Regions from separate parts of the Pantoea vagans genome, predicted to be linked through region 2. Evidence: predicted binding sites of a transcription regulator. Region 2 holds the regulator's gene; each other region holds the start of a gene.

Region 1 (2,206 bases), 1.5 Mb from region 2:
ATCAGCAGGAACAGCAGGCCAACCACAACGGCCGTCAGGCCGGTTTTGCCCCCGGCGGCGGTACCTGCGGCAGATTCGATGTACACCGCCGCTGGCGAAGCACCGACTAACCCTGCAAACAGGCTGCTGACGGAGTCAGTCGTTAATGCGCGACCGCCGTTAATGATCTGCCCATCTTTGTCCAGCAGATTGGCCTGGCCCGCGACCGCGCGAATAGTGCCGGTGGCGTCGAATACTGCCGTCATCACCAGTGCCAATACACTCGGCAGCACCACCGGTTGCAGCGCTCCCATGATATCAAGGCTAAACATGGCGGATTGGCCATTGGCATCTTTCAGGCTTGGCATGGCAAACAGCCCTTGATAGGTCACAGCGGGATCAAAAATCAAACCCACCACGGAAATCGCAATGATAGTCAGCAAAATGCCGCCGGGAACACGACGTTTTTCCAGACCAAAGATCGCGGCCAGACCAATCAACGCCATGATCACCGGAAACGAAGTGAAGTGGCCAAGCGCAACCGGTAAGCCCGGTGCCGGGTTTTTCACCACTAAACCAATCCCGTCGGCGGCGATCAACAGCAGGAACAAGCCGATACCAACACCCGTACCGTGCGCAACGCCCATCGGCAGGTTACGTAAAATCCATGCACGAATGCCCGTCACCGAAATCAAAGTGAACAACAAGCCCATCAGGAACACAGCGCCCAACGCAACCGGCACGCTGATATGCTGCCCCAGCACAAGGCTGAACGCAGTAAAAGCGGTGAGCGAGATAGCGCAACCAATCGCCATTGGCAGATTGGCCCATAACCCCATAATGATCGATCCAAAACTGGCGACCAGACAGGTGGCAACAAACACAGCCGTCGGCGAGAAACCCGCTTTGCCGAGCATGCCAGGCACCACGATGACGGAGTAGACCATGGCTAAAAAGGTGGTCAATCCTGCCAGTACTTCCTGGCGCACGCTGCTGCCACGTGCTGAAATGTTAAACCAAGCGTCCAGTTTTCCACTGGCCGGGCGTGATTCGCCAGACATAGTCAATCCTCTGCGTTTTTTAAGATGTAATAAGCCCCACGGCCCGCGTTTGCACATCACCCTGGTGAAGGCTTCTCAGTGAGAAAAGAGGCAAACGTTTACGTGGCCGCGTATTCCAGGTCGTTAAGGGGGACACGGAAAAAGGCAAACGATTATCTGGCGTTTGCTATGGGGTTTTCAACTACTAATCGATGACAAGGCAGGATAAAGCGTCCGGTTTTGATCGGGTGATATGAGAGAATGCGACGCGAAAACGTAGCGGCGAGATTTATCGCGCATAGGTAGAGCCGTGCTGCGGCGGGTCAATGCGCAATAAATTGCGCCGCTACAGTTATGTTGTAGGGTGGCTACGTCAATGCGATCGGGCCGCCCTGCTCAACCGCACGTTGCCAGGCGGCGCGCTGCTGCATCTCCTCCAACCAGCGTGTGATAGCGGGCATCTCTTGTTGTGATCCCCGCGTCTGCAGGGCCAGCAGCGGGAAGCTCATTTGTACATCCGCGATGCTGAAGCGCGAGCCCGCGAAATAGCGATGTTGACTGAGATGCTGCTCAATGACGCCACCATGCAGTTGCAGCTGTTTATTCAGCCAGGCTTTCTGGATGCCCTTGCTCAGCGCGGCACCTGCGGGACGTAACAGCCACGGCACCGGCTTTTTCCCTAACTGCCCAAAAACCAGTTTCATCAGCAACAACGGCATCAGTGAACCTTCGGCATAATGCAGCCAGTAACGTGCCTGGATCTGCTCATCCTCGTCGGTCAGTACCAACAGATGCTCACTGTCATATTTTTGCTGCAGGTACTCCAGAATCGCACCTGATTCCGCAATCACGCGATTACCGTCCGTGATCACCGGCGACTTACCCAGCGGGTGCACTTTCTTCAACGCTTCCGGTGCCAGCAAGCTCTTTTCACGTTGATAGCGCTTGATTTGATAGGGCACCGACAGCTCTTCCAGTAGCCATAACACACGGTGCGAACGGGAATTTTCCAGATGGTGTACGGTGATCATGCGCTTTTCCTTGCCGACGAAAGTGTTTCGGCAAGTATAGCGGATCAACTTTTTGGCTCATCCTGTTCGGGATCGAGTAACACCGCACCGGACCCTTGCTGCGCCAGACGGTCTCCGGGGTTGCGCAGCGGACAATCCCGCATCGACAAACAGCCA
Region 2 (2,206 bases):
ATTAGTGCGTTGGGTGAGGATTACTGGGAGAAGCATTATGTTGGTGCACGCCGCATGATGACGCCGAAAACCATTCGTTAGTCGTTGCGCAACGTATAAAAAAAGCCGGATGCTTTCACAGCACCGGCTTTTTTTATACGCTTTTGTTTAATGCAGGATGGCCGTAAAGCTGAACGCAATAATCATTAACAGTGCGCCAACCGTGGTCATCAGGGCCAGCTTCAGATCTGTACTCATCACTACTCCTTAGTCACACTTTTATTAGGGTTAAAACAATTTTCGCACAGCGTCAGGCAAAAATCTCGTGTTATCCGCGCCAGCTTGCTAGAATCGCCGCCTTTCGTTGCGCAACCCATTTTGCGCATGCTGTATTTACAGCCTGCTGAAGCGATTTTTCCTGCCTGAACAGGCAGCGTTGACCCAAATTTTCGGGTGCAAAACCCTTCGCAGACGCAAACGTTTAACAATATACTTATCAGTACGTTGCGATAAGCCGGGGAGTACCTTTTTCATGGCCACAATTAAAGATGTAGCAAAACGCGCGGGTGTCTCCACCACCACGGTTTCGCATGTCATCAACAAAACGCGTTTTGTCGCAGAAGAGACGCGTAACGCCGTTTGGGAAGCAATTAAAGAATTGCACTATTCCCCCAGCGCCGTTGCGCGCAGTTTGAAGGTCAATCACACCAAGACATTGGGATTGCTGGCGACTTCAAGTGAAGCTCCCTACTTTGCTGAGATCATTGAAGCGGTTGAGAATCACTGCTTCGAGCGCGGCTACACATTAATCCTTGGCAATGCGCACAACGACCTGCAAAAGCAGCGTGCTTATCTCTCGATGATGGCGCAGAAGCGCGTCGATGGTCTGTTGGTCATGTGCTCCGAATACCCAGATGACCTGCTGCAAATGCTGGAGGAGAATCGCAATATCCCGATGGTGGTGATGGACTGGGGTGCTTCGCGCGGTGACTTTACCGATACCGTGCAGGACAATGCTTTCCATGGCGGTTATTTGGCTGGGCGCTATTTGATCGAACGTGGTCACCGCGATATTGGCGCGATCCCGGGACAACTTGAACGCAACACGGGCGGTGGACGCCACGCTGGCTTCTTGCAGGCAATGAATGAAGCCGGGGTCACGGTGCGGCCAGAGTGGATTGTGCAGGGTGATTTTGAACCCGATTCAGGCTATCAGGCGATGCAACAAATCTTGAATCAGAAACAGCGTCCAACTGCCGTATTCTGTGGTGGCGATATCATGGCAATGGGTGCGATTTGCGCAGCCGATGAGATGGGCTTGCGCGTCCCGCAAGATATTTCCGTGATCGGGTACGATAACGTGCGCAACGCGCGCTTTTTCACACCAGCGCTCACCACCGTGCACCAACCGAAGGCTGAGTTGGGTGAGAAAGCGCTCGAAATGTTGCTGGATCGCATCACCAGCAAGCGTGAAGAGCCACAAACGATTGAGGTTCAACCGACCTTGATTGAGCGCCGCTCCGTTGCCGATGGCCCATTCCGCGACTATCGCCGCTAACCTCGCGTTTCGCTGAGCCATTCGTGGTTCAGCGTCTCTGCATCACCCAGATAAGCCAGAAGCCAATCCAACGCGGGTGATGCTCGCTGCTCTGACCAACTGACACAGCAAGGGCTGTCAGGAAACGGCTGCGGCAGTGGCAATTCCACCAGCGTGCCTTGATCCAACAGTGGCCGCGCTAAATGCCCTGGCACCATGCCGACACACAATCCCGCCTGCAAACAATCCATTCCGGTTTCCCACTCCGGCACCACCAAACGCCGCTGATTGTCCAGGGTCCAGGTCATACGTCTGGGTAATGCGCGAGACGTATCTTCCAGCACCAGCGATGGCCAGGCACGCAATATTTCATCATTTAATTCTGTATTGTTGACCAACGGATGATCGGGACTGACAACGCAACGCCAGTTTAAGGCCCCCATATCCTGAAAGGCGAAACGCCCGCCAACCGGAACCGCCTGCGTTGCGCCAATAGCGACATCAACACGCCCGTCGGCCAGCGCATCCCAGACACCGTTGAACACTTCGTAGCTGATAATCAGCTCCATATCCGGGAAATGACGGTAAAAATCTTTCACCAGTTGTCGGGTGCGCTGGGGTTTGACGATGCAGTCCACCGCGATGCTCAACTGTCCGCGCCAGCCGTTCGCCAACTGTTGGCACTGCCTG
Region 3 (2,206 bases), 1.6 Mb from region 2:
CACCTTCTGGGATTACGATCACCATGCGCTGGTGGCGAATATTCGCACCGACATGCCGCACGATGCGATTGCGCGACAGGTGTTCCACGGTGACGGCATTCTGGCGTTTCTGCCGATGCAAGACCCGCACCTGTGCTCCATCGTCTGGTCTCTCTCGCCACAGGAAGCGGCGCGGGTACAGTCCATGCCGGAAGCCTTGTTCAATCAGCAACTCTCCGTTGCCTTTGATATGCGCCTCGGGCTGTGCCACGTTGAAAGTGAGCGCAAAACCTTCCCGCTGATGGCACGTTACGCGCGTAATTTTGCCGCACATCGTCTGGCCTTGGTTGGCGATGCTGCGCACACCATCCATCCACTGGCGGGGCAGGGGGTGAACCTCGGCTTTATGGATGCCGCTGAACTGATTGGTGAAATTCGCCGTTTGCAGCAGGAAGGTAAAGATATCGGTCAGCATCTGTATCTGCGTCGCTATGAGCGCAGCCGTAAACACAGCGCCGCCATGATGCTGGCAGGGATGCAGGGATTCCGCGAGTTATTTGCCGGCACCCATCCAGCAAAAAAACTGCTGCGTGATGTCGGATTGAAACTGGCCGATACGCTGCCGGGCGTAAAACCGATGATGCTGAAACAGGCAATGGGGCTGAACGATATGCCCAGTTGGATCCGCTAACGTCCCCCTTTCTGTCCGGGCGGCCTTCGGGCCGCCCTCTGAGCCACGACCTACACTCATTTCATCCCTGTAAGTGGGCCCTTAAGCCGCTCGCTGGCGCCCGCCCGAACTCCTGATAAAAACGTCTTCGCACCACGCTGGTGCGCACCTGCACCCAAATTGCGCCTCGTTTGATTTATTCTAATTTCACCCATTAATTCGCATTAGTTTATCTCATGCTAATGCTTGCGGGTTACCGAACCATTTCCGCGCCTTAGGACATGAGTTCCATTATCTGGCTGGTTTAATGTATCAGTAACGTATTTTGTGCGCGGTTAATCACAAAATTGCAGTGAATTATGCTGATTGATATTCGGTGTATCACGGAATGATGGTAGTGTTTCGCCCTCGTTTTCCTTATGGTTAATCGCCGCATTCGGTGGTAACTTCAGCACAAAGAGAACGTTTGCGTCAGCCTGAAAAGGCGACGCAGGCGCGTCACGCTCACTTGTTTTCACAGGATGGTTATGACTCAGCAAACGCCTCTATTCGAACAGCATCAGGCATGCGGTGCTCGCATGGTGGACTTTCATGGCTGGATGATGCCACTGCATTACGGCTCACAAATGGATGAGCACCATGTGGTGCGTAACGATGCCGGCATGTTTGATGTTTCCCACATGACCATCGTCGATCTGCGCGGTGCGCGTACGCGCGAATTCTTGCGCTATCTGCTGGCGAATGATGTCGCCAAACTGACCCAGCCGGGTAAAGCCCTGTATACCGGCATGCTGAATGCTTCTGCTGGCGTCATTGATGATTTGATTGTTTACTTTATGACCGAAGACTTTTTCCGTCTGGTGGTGAACTCCGCCACGCGTGAGAAAGATTTGGCATGGATTAAGCAGCATGCACAGCCGTTTGGCGTTGAACTCACTGAGCGTGATGATCTGTCGCTGATTGCCGTGCAGGGCCCTAATGCACAGCAGAAAGCCCAAACGTTATTCAGCGATGCACAGCGTCAAGCCGTTGCCGGAATGAAACCTTTCTTCGGGGTACAGGCGGAAAACCTGTTTATCGCCACCACCGGTTATACCGGGGAAGCGGGTTACGAAATCGCTATGCCTAACAGCGAAGCGGCTGATTTCTGGCAGAAACTACTGGCCGCTGGGGTAAAACCTGCGGGTCTGGGCGCGCGCGACACGCTGCGTCTGGAAGCCGGTATGAACCTGTATGGCCAGGAGATGGACGAAGGCGTTTCACCGCTGGCTGCCAACATGGGCTGGACGGTCAGTTGGGAACCCAGCGATCGTCATTTTATCGGCCGTGAAGCCCTTGAATCCCAACGTGCTAAAGGCACTGAAAAGCTGGTTGGATTGATCATGACCGAAAAAGGGGTGCTGCGTAACGGCTTGCCGGTACGCTTCACTGACGAACAAGGTCAGCCGCAGCAGGGTATTATTACCAGTGGTTCCTTCTCCCCGACGCTGGGTTGCAGCATTGCGCTGGCACGTGTGCCAGCGGGCATTGGTGAGCAAGCGATTGTAGAGATCCGCA

The links. Region 2 encodes PurR, which represses purine synthesis genes. Its sites were predicted from a motif close to CANGCAAACGTTTGCNTG; they were not measured.
Region 1: LK04_RS17210 (NCS2 family permease) is a predicted target of PurR. The motif match lies at 1,128-1,145, and genes of this name have one in related genera.
Region 3: gcvT (glycine cleavage system aminomethyltransferase GcvT) is a predicted target of PurR. The motif match lies at 1,105-1,122, and genes of this name have one in related genera.

What each region holds. Positions count from the first base shown of each region.
Region 1 is NZ_CP011427.1:3,711,868-3,714,073, forward strand. It holds gene LK04_RS17210 (NCS2 family permease) at 1-1,040, opposite strand, end outside; gene LK04_RS17215 (glutathione S-transferase family protein) at 1,388-2,050, opposite strand; gene soxR (redox-sensitive transcriptional activator SoxR) at 2,095-2,206, opposite strand, start outside.
Region 2 is NZ_CP011427.1:2,213,168-2,215,373, forward strand. It holds gene LK04_RS10280 (C40 family peptidase) at 1-81, shown strand, start outside; gene LK04_RS20550 (YnhF family membrane protein) at 148-237, opposite strand; gene purR (HTH-type transcriptional repressor PurR) at 512-1,537, shown strand; gene punR (DNA-binding transcriptional activator PunR) at 1,534-2,206, opposite strand, start outside.
Region 3 is NZ_CP011427.1:646,875-649,080, forward strand. It holds gene ubiI (FAD-dependent 2-octaprenylphenol hydroxylase) at 1-670, shown strand, start outside; gene gcvT (glycine cleavage system aminomethyltransferase GcvT) at 1,177-2,206, shown strand, end outside.